DNA from 3 places in the Paenibacillus sp. IHBB 3054 genome. Region 1 is predicted to be linked to each of the others. Evidence: riboswitches for the same ligand, from Rfam matches in the RefSeq annotation. Region 1 holds a riboswitch; each other region holds the start of a gene.
The links. Region 1 has a riboswitch for cobalamin ahead of ACQ76X_RS16855 (energy-coupling factor ABC transporter permease). Riboswitches for the same ligand answer to the same signal wherever they lie in the genome.
Positions count from the first base shown of each region.

Region 2: another riboswitch for cobalamin. It lies ahead of metE (5-methyltetrahydropteroyltriglutamate--homocysteine S-methyltransferase); the one in region 1 lies ahead of ACQ76X_RS16855 (energy-coupling factor ABC transporter permease).
Region 3: another riboswitch for cobalamin. It lies ahead of ACQ76X_RS09455 (anaerobic ribonucleoside triphosphate reductase); the one in region 1 lies ahead of ACQ76X_RS16855 (energy-coupling factor ABC transporter permease).

Region 1 is NZ_JBOFBG010000014.1:42,513-47,288, forward strand. Features, by position in the region: gene ACQ76X_RS16840 (alpha-N-arabinofuranosidase) at 1-103, shown strand, start outside; gene ACQ76X_RS16845 (DUF6171 family protein) at 117-392, shown strand; gene ACQ76X_RS16850 (ArsR/SmtB family transcription factor) at 591-1,568, opposite strand; cobalamin riboswitch at 1,732-1,920, shown strand; gene ACQ76X_RS16855 (energy-coupling factor ABC transporter permease) at 2,183-2,947, shown strand; gene ACQ76X_RS16860 (energy-coupling factor ABC transporter substrate-binding protein) at 2,947-3,243, shown strand; gene cbiQ (cobalt ECF transporter T component CbiQ) at 3,227-4,018, shown strand; gene ACQ76X_RS16870 (energy-coupling factor ABC transporter ATP-binding protein) at 4,089-4,776, shown strand, end outside.
Region 2 is NZ_JBOFBG010000001.1:592,040-596,815, forward strand. Features, by position in the region: gene metE (5-methyltetrahydropteroyltriglutamate--homocysteine S-methyltransferase) at 1-2,213, opposite strand, end outside; cobalamin riboswitch at 2,377-2,587, opposite strand; gene ACQ76X_RS02950 (undecaprenyl-diphosphate phosphatase) at 2,874-3,734, opposite strand; gene ACQ76X_RS02955 (DedA family protein) at 3,807-4,439, opposite strand; gene ACQ76X_RS02960 (ABC transporter permease) at 4,457-4,776, opposite strand, start outside.
Region 3 is NZ_JBOFBG010000006.1:48,760-53,535, forward strand. Features, by position in the region: gene ACQ76X_RS09440 (class I SAM-dependent methyltransferase) at 1-283, shown strand, start outside; tRNA gene ACQ76X_RS09445 (tRNA-Thr) at 496-567, opposite strand; gene ACQ76X_RS09450 (MTH1187 family thiamine-binding protein) at 648-956, opposite strand; cobalamin riboswitch at 1,389-1,619, shown strand; gene ACQ76X_RS09455 (anaerobic ribonucleoside triphosphate reductase) at 1,955-3,940, shown strand; gene nrdG (anaerobic ribonucleoside-triphosphate reductase activating protein) at 3,937-4,452, shown strand; gene ACQ76X_RS09465 (ribonucleoside-diphosphate reductase subunit alpha) at 4,662-4,776, shown strand, end outside.

The sequences.
Region 1 (4,776 bases):
GACGCCACAGCCGTTTACCGGCTTTAAGCTGGAAGGCGGCAAGCTTAACGTTGAGCTGCCTCCGATGTCGGTGACCGTGCTGGAAATTACCCCGAAGGCTTAAGGGAGCATCCGATATGAGTACTTTATCGACCTGCAAGGGCTGCCGGGAAGAGTACAAGGTGACGGATGCCCAGATTGCCCGGATTCTGGCTTCATCAATGTTCACCCCGGACAACACCGCTTCAGATGAAGTATACAGGGAGCGGGTTGCCCTTTGCTCAGCCTGCCCGAAGCTCCAGGATGGCGTAACATGCACAGCCTGCGGCTGTATCATTCCGGTCGTGGCCAAGCTGAAGGAGCGTGGCTGCCCGTTGCCGGGCGGCGGATTGTGGAGTCCGGTCACTGAGTAGCGGTTCCGTCAAGCCGTTGGAGAACCTTTGTCACAGAGGAAGTGTCCATTGGCTGTGAATACCGGAAAGAACCCCCTGGAGTCCCAGGCATACTGAAACTTTAAACGCCCCATCCCTCGCGGTATTGTATCCACGAGTGATGGGGCGTTTGTTTGAGAAAAATTTATAGATGGGCTTGACAGAGCAGGCATCGCTTGGCTAGGAAACTGTTCCATTCCCATTGTCAGTACCTGCTGCTGCATCCCTTTTATCCGCGTCAGCACCATTGAATCCATCGGTATAGAACAGCTCTACGACCAGATCCTCGTTGTAATTGCCGAAGCCTTTGCCGAATAAGGTGAGGCCGCCGATATGTTCGGCATCCTCTTCCACCGAGAGCCTGAAGGTCCACTGCTTGTTGCGGATTGCAACCTGCTCCAGCGTAATGTCGGAGAGTTTTAAGCCGTCCATATAGGTTCCTTTTGGGGTAATGCGCAGCTGCTTGAGCAGGCCGTATTGATTGGTGTATGCCGGCCACCATGCAGGGGTATATTTCCCCGGGCTGTCTCCGTAATCGCCCGGGCTGGTCCAATACCCGAGCTTCTGGCCATTCAGCGTGAACGCAATATCCGAAGGCCAGTTATTATTGGTTGACGGTGCTTCGGAGGCAATCTCCATCGTAATGATGAGCTCCTCCGGCTGCTGGCTGGACAACAGGAAGTTGGGTATTTTGTATTCAACATAACCTTTGCCAAACCAGAGAATTCCGGCATTCATCCGCTCCATATCCCAGAAATAACGCGGATCGTCGAAGCTGCCGATGATATGCTCGGTAGTGGCCAGCCCGCAGGTTGGCTCTATCTCAAAGTCGGAATAATGTCCGACCGGTATTTCTTTCCGGTGACCCTTGCGCTCTGCTTTGGCCTGAATTGGGAAGATGATCTCCACACCTTCAGCGGCAAGAGAACAAATCTTCTGCAGTCCACTTCGTCCGGGAGCCATATGGGTGCGGATCAGGCCGGCCGTTTCCAGCTTGCGCACATGCATTGTCATAATGGCGCTGCTCAGCTTGACCGCTCCCGCCAATTCCTTTACGTTCATGGGCTGAACAGCAAGCAGCTGCAGCATTCGCAGACGTACAGCGCTTGAGAGCGCCTCGTACACCGGCAGGGAATCTTCGGTAAGATCAAGTTTCATTTTCTGGGTACGCCTCCGGATTCAAGTTATATAGTTAATAATTATATTACTTAAATGGCTTTCTTACAACCCGTAGGGTTCAACGGATGGTGCGCTGGAGAACTTTGCCGCTCCACTTTTATCACAGACACCGCCCGGCGAAGTCCACTATAATGTACAGGACAAATTAGCGATAAGACAAGGTGCCCTTGTAACTACAAGGGGTAACAGGGAATCGGGTGCAAATCCCGAGCGGTCCCGCCACTGTAAGGAAGAGCTGAACTTCAGCATGTCACTCGGCAAACAGCCGGGGAAGACGAAGGAAGGCGTTATGATCCCGAGCCAGGAGACCTACCTTGTTTGCGCGCACCACGACTCTACGCGGATAGGAGCGGTGTACGAATTGGTTAAAGAGATGAAGGCATGCAGTTTTGGAGACGGTGGATTTTGAAGATTTGGTACAGAGCAAGTGCCAGCTTCAGCTCCCCCACATTACAATTCTGCGATTCTCCGCGCTGTTGCAGCGCGACCACCATCTCTTACATATCTGATGACGTACATAGCACTCCCACCCCCCGGGGCGGGAGTTTTTGATTTGATGACGCACAAAATGACGAATCGATGGAGGGAAAAGGATGAACAAACGCAGATTTTGGAGTTTTGCTGCACTCATTGCCGGATTTACCGTTTATTTTTTGCTGAATGAGCCGGGCACTGCTAACGCGATGCATATTATGGAGGGTTTTCTGCCGGTAGGCTGGGCCGTATTCTGGTGGGCGGCGTTTCTGCCGTTTTTTGCCCTTGGAGTCCTTAAGCTGAAGAAAATGACCAAGGACAACCCGGAGCTGAAGCTGCTGCTTGGGCTGGCGGGTGCATTTACCTTTGTATTGTCGGCACTCAAAATGCCTTCCGTAACCGGAAGCAGCTCCCACCCTACAGGAACGGGACTTGGTGCTGTAATGCTGGGGCCGCTGCCGATGAGCGTAATCGGGTCTGTTGTGCTGCTGTTCCAGGCGCTGCTGCTGGCACACGGGGGGATAACGACACTCGGTGCGAATGCCTTTTCGATGGCGGTGGCCGGTCCTTTTGCCGGGTATGCGGTCTATAAGCTGATGATGAAGGTGAATGGACGTGAAAAGCTGGCAGTCTTTATGGCGGCGGCAGTGGCCGATCTCATGACGTATGTGGTGACCTCGGTTCAGCTTGCAGTGGCTTTTCCGGCGGCAGACGGAGGTGTGCTGGCTTCTCTGATTAAGTTCGGCGGTATTTTTGCCGTGACGCAGATTCCGCTCGCCATCAGCGAGGGGCTGCTGACCGTGCTGCTCTGGAACTGGCTGAAATCCTACAGCCCGAATGAGCTGTCGCTGCTGAAACGGCAAACCAAGGGAGGAAGTCTGTGATGAGCAATAAGTGGAAAAATGGGTTGATGCTGCTGGCGGTGATTTTGCTGGTGGTGCTGCCTCTGCTGCTGGTGAACGGGGAATTCGGCGGGGCTGACGATGCCGCAGAGGGTGTAATTACAGAGATTGATCCCGGTTATGAGCCCTGGTTCAAACCGCTGACCGAGCTGCCTGGCGAAACGGAAAGCATGCTGTTCGCGCTGCAGGCGGCGATCGGGGCCGGAGTGATTGGCTATTCCATCGGCCTGCTGAAAGGCAGACAGGACCGGCGCAAGCTTAATGATCAGAAGAATTGATGCGTTATCCTACAGCAATGCGCTGAGGCAGTTGCCCGCGATGTGGAAAAGCCTGTTCGCAGCGTTCATGTTCATCCTTTCCTATGCGCTTCATCCGGCCTTGCAGCTTGTGATTGCGGGCTGGATGACCGTGTGGTGCGTCCTGTACGCCAAAATCCCGCTGCGCGCTTACGGCCTGCTGTTTGGTACGGCACTTTTGTTCTTTTGTCTGAGCCTGCCGGCACTATTGCTTGAAATTGGCCGTCCAACTGCCGGTGAGGCGGTAATGTCCTTGCAGCTCCCGGCTTCGACTCGTTCACTATACATTACAGCGGAGGGACTGCACCGGGCAGGGTTGCTGCTGGCGCGCGTGTTGGCCTGCCTGACCTGCTGCTTTTTTATCATATTTACAACACCGTTCGGAGAATTGCTGCAGGTACTCCGCAGGCTGCGGATGCCGCAGATCGTACTGGAGCTCATGCTGATTATGTACCGTTTTCTGTTCCTGCTGAGCGATACCGCACATGGAATGATGCTGGCCCGGCGGCTGCGCGGCGGCAGGAGAGGACGGGTGGCCAAACTGCGGGAAGTTGAGGGAATGGCGGGCTCACTGTTTGCGAATACGATGCACCGCTACTACGGGCTGTCGCAAGGGCTGATAACCCGGGGGTACATGGGTGAGATCATTTTGCCGCCTTATGTGTCACGCCCGGTGCCGCGCAGATTCGCGGTTCAGGCCTGCACCGGTATTTCCCTGCTGCTGCTCGCTCAGCTATGGATCTTGCGGAGCTGGTGATTTCTTGATTAGGGAAGCGGCCAACGGCAGGAGTTAAAGTGGAGACTGAACTAAGAGTAAGGAGATTGCAATGAATAACGAATATAGCCTGGTCTTTGAGGGGGTCGCCTACAGTTATCCGGACACGGCGGAACCTGCGCTGCGGGAGCTGACTGTCTCCATCCCCAAAGGACGAAAAACAGCAGTGCTCGGCCACAACGGCTCCGGCAAATCAACCTTGTTCCTGCATGCGGTTGGCGTACTGCGTCCGCAGAAAGGCAAGGTGCTGCAGGGCGGTACCCCGCTAACCTATTCCAAAAAAGAGCTGGCCGCCCTGCGCCGCCGCGTGGGCCTCGTCTTTCAGGACCCCGAGCAGCAGCTGATTCTTAGTACGCCTATCGAGGATATTTCTTTCGGACTGCGGGGGACGGGCATGGATGAGGCCGCTATTCAGAAGCGCTGCCTGGAAGTGCTGGAGCAGCTGAATCTGCTGGCTCTGCAAGACAAGCCGGTTCATCAGCTCAGTCTGGGCCAAAAAAAGCGCACGGCGCTCGCAGGGGTCATGGCGATGGAGCCGGAGCTGATTTTGCTGGATGAGCCGACCTCCTATCTGGACCCGCTCTCCGAGAGACAGCTGCTTGCGGGACTTGAGAGCATTTATGCCAAGGGCACCACGGTGGTCATGGCGACGCATGATATGAATCTGGCCTACCGCTGGGCGGACTGGATCATCGTGGTGGATAAAGGCGTCTGCCGGGCAGCCGGATCGCCGGAGGATA
Region 2 (4,776 bases), on a different contig from region 1:
CGTGTCTTCAGGCCGCAATCCGGATTAATCCAGAACTGTCCGGCATCAAGCACACGCAGCGCCCGCTCAATAGCCTGTGTCATTTCCTCTACCTTCGGTACACGCGGACTATGAATATCATACACACCAAGACCGATTCCCTTGCCATACTCCTGCTCTTCAAAGCTGACGATCAGCTCCCCATGGCTGCGCGAGGTCTCGATGGAGATTACATCGGCATCCATCGCCGAGATTGATCCGATCATGTCATTGAACTCACTGTAGCACATATGCGTATGGATCTGCGTGGTCGCCTTCACAGGGTTGGTAGCGATACGGAAAGATCTTACCGCCCAGTTCAAATAATGCTCATGATCTTCAGCCTTTAACGGCAGGCCTTCACGGATCGCCGGTTCATCCACCTGAATCATCTCGATTCCCGCTTCCTCAAGCGCCTGAACCTCATAACGCAAGGCAAGGGCGATTTGGTTGGCCACCTCTTCACGGCTGAGATCATCACGGACAAACGACCAGTTCAGAATAGTCACCGGACCGGTCAGCATCCCTTTTACCGGAAGACTGGTGAGGGACTGGGCGTACAGACTTTCCTTCACTGTCATAGGGCCGGTAAACGCGACATCGGCATAAATGACCGGCGGCTTCACACAACGTGAACCGTAGGATTGGACCCAGCCCCCTTTGGTAAAGAGGTACCCTGCCAGCTTCTCGCCGAAGAATTCAACCATATCCGTCCGCTCAAATTCACCGTGCACGAGCACATCCAGCCCGAGCTCCTCTTGAAAAGTAATCGCATCTGCAATTTGCTGGCGGATAAATCCGTCATAACGCTCCTGGTTCCAGACGCCCTTGCGCCATTTGAGCCGGGCCTGGCGCACTTCAGGCGTCTGCGGGAAGCTGCCGATCGTCGTTGTCGGCAGCAACGGCAGCTGCCACTTCTGCTGCTGTACCTTTACGCGTTCCGCGAAGGGCAAGCTGCGGCTGTCCGGCAGCTTATCCAGGCTGCGCACCTGCTCAGCCACATCCCGGCGCCCGCGTTCCGGCAGGGCGCGGAACACATTCAGCGCCTCGCGGCTCTCGGCGAGCGCTGCGGCATAGACCAGTCCATCCTCTCCCGCCGCTGCTGCAATCAGACTCAGCTCCGCCAGCTTCTCGTCGGCGAAGGCCAACGCCTGCCGTACCGCAGGCTTTAACTTGTCCTCGCCTTGAACGGTTACCGGCACATGCAGCAGACTGGAGGATGGCTGGAGGATCAGCCGTTCGTCCGGCACATGGGACTTCAGCGCACGGACCAGCTCAAGCTTGGCATCCAGATCGGAGCGCCAAATATTGCGCCCGTCGATAATGCCCGCTCCCAGCCATTTGTCCTCCGGCCAGCCCAGGCGCCGGATCGACGCCAGATTAGCCCCGCCGTCATGGACAAAGTCCAGTCCGATACCCTGCACAGGCAACTCCAGCAGCACTTCCAGCGGCTCTGCAGCTTCAAAGTAAGTCTGCAGCAAGACTTGAAGTCCGGGCACTGCTGCAGCGATCTCTCTGTAGATAGTTCCCAGCAGTTCCACTTCTTCCGCGGTTAAGCCGGTGACAATTGCCGGTTCGTCGATCTGTACCCAAGCCACGCCTTCCTGCTGCAGCTCCTGCAGCAGCTGCACATACACCGGCAGGAAACGGGCAGCAACCTCTGCAATTTGATCAGCAGCGAATCCCTTGGAGAGCTTCAGGAAGGTATAGAGCCCGACTATAACCGGCTTGCCTTCAATACCCGCCTGCTCTTTGGCGAAACGGTAGGCAGCGAGCGGTTTGTTCTCAATCAGGCGGGGAGTCTGCTCGCCGATTTCCGGCACGATATAATGGTAATTCGTATTGAACCATTTGGTCATCTCGCAGGCAGGGGCGGCCGAATTGCCGCGCGCCATGGCGAAGTACAGATCGAGCGGAATGTCACCGCCGTCGTAGGCATAACGTGGAGGAACAATGCCAAACATAGCAGCGGTATCCAGCACATGGTCATAAAAGGTGAAATCATTGACAGGAATCAGTGCGATCCCGGCCTGCTGCTGTGTCTTGAGGTGCTGAAGCTGAATACCGGCCATTTCCGCGCGGAAGGTTTCTTCATTGATTTTGCCGCTCCAGTAAGCCTCCAGCGTCTTTTTCCACTCCCGGTTCTTTCCGATTCTCGGATAACCGAGGCTGCTCGTCTTGATGTTGTTTGTCATTACAGTCACTCCCTTGTCTATAGTAAATGCCTTAAGCTTTAGTTAATGATCTCAGTCGTTATCAATAATAAAGAGCGTCTTCCCCTAACCAGGCCGCAGGGAAAGACGCCCATGGGCTGCCAATGGGTAACGTCTTAACACCTCCCTATCTTCCGTAGGTACTGCAGTGCTGTTGAGACAGGCAGGTCTCCTGGCTAGCGGCGTCGGCATCCATCAGCAAGTCTTCCCGGCGAAGTAGAGATGGCCAGTGACATAGGCTGCTATGAACTCTTCCGTTACAGTGGCGGGACCGCATCGGCTTGTCACCGAATTTCCCTATTAAGCCTCCGGGCCTTTCTGATGCTCCGGCTGGCGCCTGTCTCCGATATTTGCAAATTGTATTCATCCCGTAATCTGATGCCATCATACTGAATCCGATACCTTATCCGCAACAGATTTACGGGTATTCCCGTTATACACATTCCCTATAGCTGGCGCCGTGCAGGCTCATTTTGCGGGGATTCTGCCGCACATTCCCTCACAGCCTCCCTTTAAGAAGCAGCTTCAGCAAAACGTTTGGTATACAGCAAAAAGAACCGGCCGCACCGTCCTTGGCAAGGAGGTACACCCGGTTCTTTTTCGATAAATGATAGCAATCAACGGACTATTCCAGCCTGTCTTTTAGAACCAAACGAGGTAGACTACGCCGGCAAGAACGAGACGGTAAATCGCAAACGGCATGAGCTTGATCCGGTTGATCAGCTTCAGGAAAAACTTCATAGAGAGCAGCGCGAACAGGAAGGCACTAATGAACCCGGCAATAAAAAACGGCAGGGCATCTATCGTAAAATACTGCCAGTTCTTGACCAGTGAAATCAGACTCGCACCCGCCATAATCGGCACTGCCATAATAAAGGTGAAATCTGCAGCCGCACGGTGGCTCATACCCAGCAGCACTCCACCTGAGATGGTCGATCCGGAGCGTGAAAAGCCGGGCCAGAGCGACAAGCATTGGATCAAACCTACCGATAGCGCCTGTCTATATGTAATTTGGTCAACACTCTCTGTCTTGATTTTTTTGGGGGCGAACCGGTCGGCAAAAATCATGAATATTGCACCAATGACCAGACCGATCAGCACCGTCGACGTCGAGAATAAATGCTCGTCGATGTAATCCTCGAACAGAAACCCGAAAATTCCTGCAGGAATAAGTCCCACAATGACCTGCGCCAGCTTCAGCCGGCCTTCCGTCTCCACCGGAGGCTGCCCTTCCGGCACCGCCGTCAGCTCCTTGCGGCTGAACCGCTTGAGACCCAGCAAGTCGATGAACCGGTTGCGGAAAATGATGACTACCGCCAGGATCGACCCCAGCTGGATGACTACTTTGAACGTGTTCGCCGCATATTTTCCTAGAAATTCCTGGGATTTCAGCCACATATCATCCACGATTACCATATGGCCGGTCGAGGATACCGGAGCAAATTCAGTTAATCCTTCTACAATGCCCAGAATGATGGCTTTCATGATAGTCAGCAGCTCCATATTGATCCCCTCCTTTTTGTTGACCTCACCCTATGCGAGGCTTTAAATGTTCTGAGAAACCTGTGTATTAAATTAATCCGTGGTATCTACCGCTTTTCTACCGGACTGGCGTTTGCGGAAATAGAGCACACCACCCACAACAACTCCCACAGCAATCAATACGTAGACGACACTCGAGTAAGCTTCCATGTACACGCCAATATCCTCCCAGGATTCTCCCAGCGCAGCACCAAGCAGAATAAGCAGCACATTCCAGCCGAGCGTCCCGATCGTCGTAAACAGCATGAATAATCCGAATTTCATCCCCGACATTCCGGCAGGAATGGAGATCAGACTCCGCACCAGCGGAATCATCCGGCAGAACAATACCGTCCAGTAGCCGTATTTGTCGAACCAGGCATCCGCTTTGCGGATATCTTTTCCGCTGATCCGGAGCAGTCCGCCCCAGCGGTCCACAATCCGCTCCAGTCTGTTCACGTCCAGCATCCGGCCGATCCAGTACAGCACAAGCGCTCCCAGCAGCGAGCCAGCCGTTGAGGCGATTAGCACGCCGGGGATGGTCATCCCGGAAGTGGTTGTCATGAAACCGCCGAACGGAAGGATTACCTCCGAGGGGATAGGCGGAAAAATATTTTCCAGGGCCAGCATCAGAAAAATGCCCAGATAGCCGAACTGTTCCATAAAATCGGTAATCCATGTTTTCATTTCGTGCTCCTCCGCGTTCAGATGAGATTTTTTTTGAGATTGCGCAAATAACGGCTGCGGATAAGGAAGAAGTATAACCCCTGCGCAGCCAGGTAGCCGATAAGCACCGCACCCGTTTCGGCAGCGATGGACAGATAGAACAGCCGCTGCAGCGCAATAAAGGCGAACAAGCTGTGTAGGATGGCAAGCCCCACCGGAATAAAGAACATCAGTGACAATTGCAGGGTCACGGTCCGGTCCAGTTCCTGGTCGGTCAGGCCCATTTTGGACAAGGTGGAATACTGCAGCCGGTCATGGTCAAGATCCATGTACAACCGGAAGTACAAAAAGCTGCCTG
Region 3 (4,776 bases), on a different contig from region 1:
AATAAATCAAGAAGGCATCAATCAGTTAGACTGTATTATTTGCGGATTACCATTTTTCAATTTCACGAGTGAAATGCAGGAAACTATACTTTCTCAGATTGTTAGGTCACTCAAACCAGGCGGGGTTTTAATCGCTTACCAATACTCTCTTCAAATGAAAAAAAAATTCACTGAACAATTAATCATAGAGAAAATCGAGTTTGTGCCCTATAACTTCCCTCCAACATTTGTGTATGTTTGTCGTCGGGATGAGCTGATTGACGTTGGAAAGAGCAGCTTCTGAAACAGGGCTTACTCCACATGAACATATAGGGCAAGATGATTAAATCTACAATCCTCCGGGGTATTGGTGACTTAATCACAAGCGGAAAAGACCTGCTTTTGGTAGAAGAATCAACCCCGGAAATCACTTTACTTGAATAAAGGGTAGAAGAATTAAAAAAAGCGCAGCCTCCGAAATTCCGGAAAGCCGCGCCATGATTGAGTTGCTAAGGATGCTGGTGAAGGGAATTGAACCCCCGGCCTACGCATTACGAGTGCGTTGCTCTACCCCTGAGCTACACCAGCTTAAAGCATTTTTTCTGTCAAACAAAAATATTATACAACTTTCAGCCAAAAACGCAACCTTTTTTCACAATATCCGGGCTTCAATTCTCCTGCAGCTTGCGTTCAACGGATTGCAGCTTGCTGCGGCTTGTAGACGGCTTGTCGCGGCGGTCATCAATCTTCAGCGACGTGGATACCCGCTGCGCCCCGGCAGCGAAAGGAGACTCATGCAGCGCTTCTACGGCAGCCAGAATCCGCGGGATCGGTCCTTCGATAATCGTCCCCATGGATGTAAGCTCATAAGTGATCCCTTCCACTCCCCTGAGCACACGCTGCATATCGGCCACATAGCTGCTAAGGCTCGTGCTGCCTGTGCCGATCGGAATTACGGTAACTTCGCCAATTGCCATCCTGAACCCCTCCTTAATATGCTGTAAAGCAAAACCCTTTATGAAAACTTCCTCGTGTCAACTCATTCCGGACATAAACCTAAAACTCCTGATACATGTCTCCAGCCTGTTCTTATTGTAGCAACTCCGCCGCACACTCACAAACCGCCGCGAGGATTGTTGCACCATTTAACACCATCCGTAACCCTTCGCCCCCCCGTATTTCTCCGTTAGGCATTCCAGTGTCACGCTCACTATATTTATGGAGTCTTTGTGGCATCTTTTAAGACAATTTATGACTTTATCCAGACACTTTTTGCACCCGGCTTGTGGATTACCTGTGGACTAACTGTGGATCATTTGTGAGTAAAACCGCAGAACCCGCTCCCCGCGCGGAGTTTCAAAAAATGGTTTACAAACACAACATATTGGGTTATTTTTATCTAACGACAACAAAATATAGTGGAAACAGGTGTTTCGCTCTTTCAAGCGAGCTGAAGCTTAATAGGGAAACGCGGTGCAAATCCGCTGTGGTCCCGCCACTGTAACCGGATGCCTGCAGGCTTTCTGAAGCCCGCGAAGCAGCGTCTACCGGCAATAGCCACTGAGGGGCGGTAAAGCTCTCGGGAAGGCGCCGGAAGATTCACCGGAAGCCAGGAGACCTGCCTGTTTCGCCGACACCATCATTCATGCCTGCGAGGACCAGGTGAGGTGTCCGCAATGCGGCCTGCACAAGCAGACATAGCCTTCCCGTGTTTTAAGGAGCCAAGGCTGCCGATACCTGAAGGCGATAAACCGTTATCGCCCTCAGGTATCGGCTTCTGCGGAATATATAAGAACAGGACAGAGATTACCCCTGTCCCCTGCTTGTATGTTCATCAAGACAACCGGCAAATATCCTTTAAGGATATTTCGTACGCATTCGGGCATTTCCCGCCTCCTCGGCGGGAGATGCTTTTTTACTGCTATCAGGAAGTATATACTTCGTTCTTACTATACCGAGGGGAGAGAGCTAGACAATGACGCTGCTGGAGAAACGGTACAACGGTGGACAAGCTGCACAGGAAGTTCTTTTGGAGGAAGTTATTCATTTGGGACGGGATATTATCGACAGCCGGGATTTGGATCTGCTGCGCGAGAATGCCAATTTGAACGGAGAAAGCTTCTCCGGCAAAATGAGCAAATTCGGCAGTGAATATTCCAAGTGGTATGCCCGCAACTTCACGATGCCGCCACAGCTCGTGCAGGCTATTCAGGATAATGTCGTGTACGTCCACGATCTGGATCAATATGCCATCGGAACGACCAACTGCATCTTCATCCCGTTTGAGCGCCTTCTCCGCGAAGGCTTCAATACCGGCAACGGCAGTGTCCGTCCTCCGAACTCGATTATGACCGCAATGTCGCTGGTTGCGATTATTTTCCAATCCCAGCAAAATGCCCAGTACGGCGGCGTATCCGCCAATAAACTGGATTACGATCTTGCCCCGTACGTGACCAAATCCTTCGCCAAGCTGTTCCGCAAGGGACTGGAATACTTTGAAGAAGGACAAGCCGGTGATCACCTCGGCGAAATCACGATGAGCCGCAGCGATCTGGCGGAGCAGTATCCGCGCGCCTTCCGCTTTGCGCAGAAAGAGACCGAAAGCGAAACACTACAGGCAGCAGAGAGTATGATACATAATCTCAATACGATGTCCAGCCGTTCCGGCGGACAGATTCCTTTTACCAGCATCAACTATGGCACCTGTACCTCCCCCGAAGGCCAGCTTGTGATCAGTTCCCTGCTGACTGCCACCATGAACGGCCTCGGCAGCGGAGAAACACCGGTGTTTCCGATCCAAATCTTCAAATGCAAGCAAGGCGTCAACCAGAAGCAGGGCGATCCGAACTATGAGCTGTTCCTTAAAGCAGCCGAATGTTCCGCACGCAGACTGTATCCGAACTTTGCCAATCTGGATGCTCCGCTCAATATGCAGTACTATGATCCAGCTGACCCGGACACTGAATTTGCTACGATGGGCTGCCGCACCCGGGTACTGGGTGACCGTTTCGGACGCGATCACTGCTCAGGCAAAGGCAATCTGTCCTTCAACACCCTTAATCTGGTCCGTCTAGGCCTCGCTCACGGCACTGTGACAGGCCGCCGTCTTGCTCCCGACGAGGAAGGCTTCTACGACGACCTGAATCATTATATGGATATTGCGCTGGAGGGCCTGCTGCACCGTTTCCGGATCCAGGCGGCCCAAAAAGCCAAAGCCTCCGATTTCATGATGCGCGAAGGCGTCTGGGAAGGCGGCGAACAGCTTGCTCCAGAGGACAGCGTAGGCGATCTGCTGAAGCACGGCAGTCTGTCGCTCGGCTTCATCGGTATGGCGGAGTGCATGAAGGCCATGTACGGCAAACATCATGGCGAGGACATGGAGGTCCATGCCAAAGCGCTCGCCGTTGTCCGCCATATGCGTGAGTACTGCGACCGCAAGAGCGAAGAACTTGATCTTAACATCACGCTGTTTGCAACACCTGCCGAAGGCTTGTCCGGCAAATTCACCAAGGTGGACCACAAGGTGCTTGGCTCAATTCCCGGCGTAACCGACCGCGAATATTATACGAACTCCTTCCACATTCCGGTGTATTACGAGATCAGCGCGGCCAAGAAGATTAGCCTTGAGGCCCCTTTCCATGAGTACTGCAACGCCGGAGCCATTTCCTATGTGGAACTGAACGGCAATGCCCGCAGCAACCCGGCGGCTTTTGTCAAAATCATCCGCTACGCGCTGGAGCAGGAAATCAGCTATTTCAGCATTAACCACCCGATTGACCGCTGCTCCGGCTGCGGCTATGAAGGGGTTATCGGCACGAACTGCCCTTCCTGCGGTGCGCATGAGCATGACACCCATATCCGCCGCCTGCGCCGGGTAACCGGATATTTGACCGGCGACTACCAGACCCGCTTCAACGCCGCCAAGCAGGCTGAAGTAAGAGACCGCATCAAGCATCTATGAATATTTGCGGTTACTACCCGGAATCAATTAATGAGGGAGAGGGCATGCGGGCCGTCCTCTTCCTCAGCGGCTGCCGCCACCGCTGCCCGGGCTGCTTCAATCCGAAAACGTGGAATTTCAATTTCGGTGAAGTGTTCACCCTGGAGCGGCAGCGTGAGATTATTGCTGAAATTGCCGCTAATCCGCTGTTGGACGGCCTGACGCTGGCCGGCGGGGACCCTTTTTTCTCGGCAGAAGAGGCTGCGGGCTTTATCCATGAGCTTCGCGCCGTGCTGCCGGATTTCTCAATTTGGATTTATACCGGTTATACGTATGAAGAGCTAACGGCTTCTCCTGGCTCGCCGGAATGGAATCTGCTGGCCTTGTGCCATGTAGTGATTGACGGACGATTTGTAGAAGAGCTAAAAGATACTACCCTTCCCTACCGGGGAAGCAGCAACCAGCGGATTATCGACATTCCGGCCAGCCTTGCCGGCAAGGAAATCATCCATTGGCAGCCTGCTGTACTTTAGCTTCTTGGAAATATAAATTTCATGGTATACTTTAAGCTTCTGTTTTCCGCAGACTCGGATTCTAGCACGCGATACGATCTATCGCCTGTTTCGAAAGCACGCGCTTTGAAATGTCGGCTGAGCCGCCATTTCCTGGCCGCTTTCTGCGCTATAATATATCAATTTTTAATATTGAAAATTAAACCCAAATACGAAAGGATGAATCCCCTATGCCAGAACTCGTAGTGAAACCCGACAACCGCCAATTGGCTTTTGATCAAATCCGCCTCTCCGTTTACGCCGACCGTATCCTGAACGGCCTTGAGCAATTAAGCAAAGAAACCT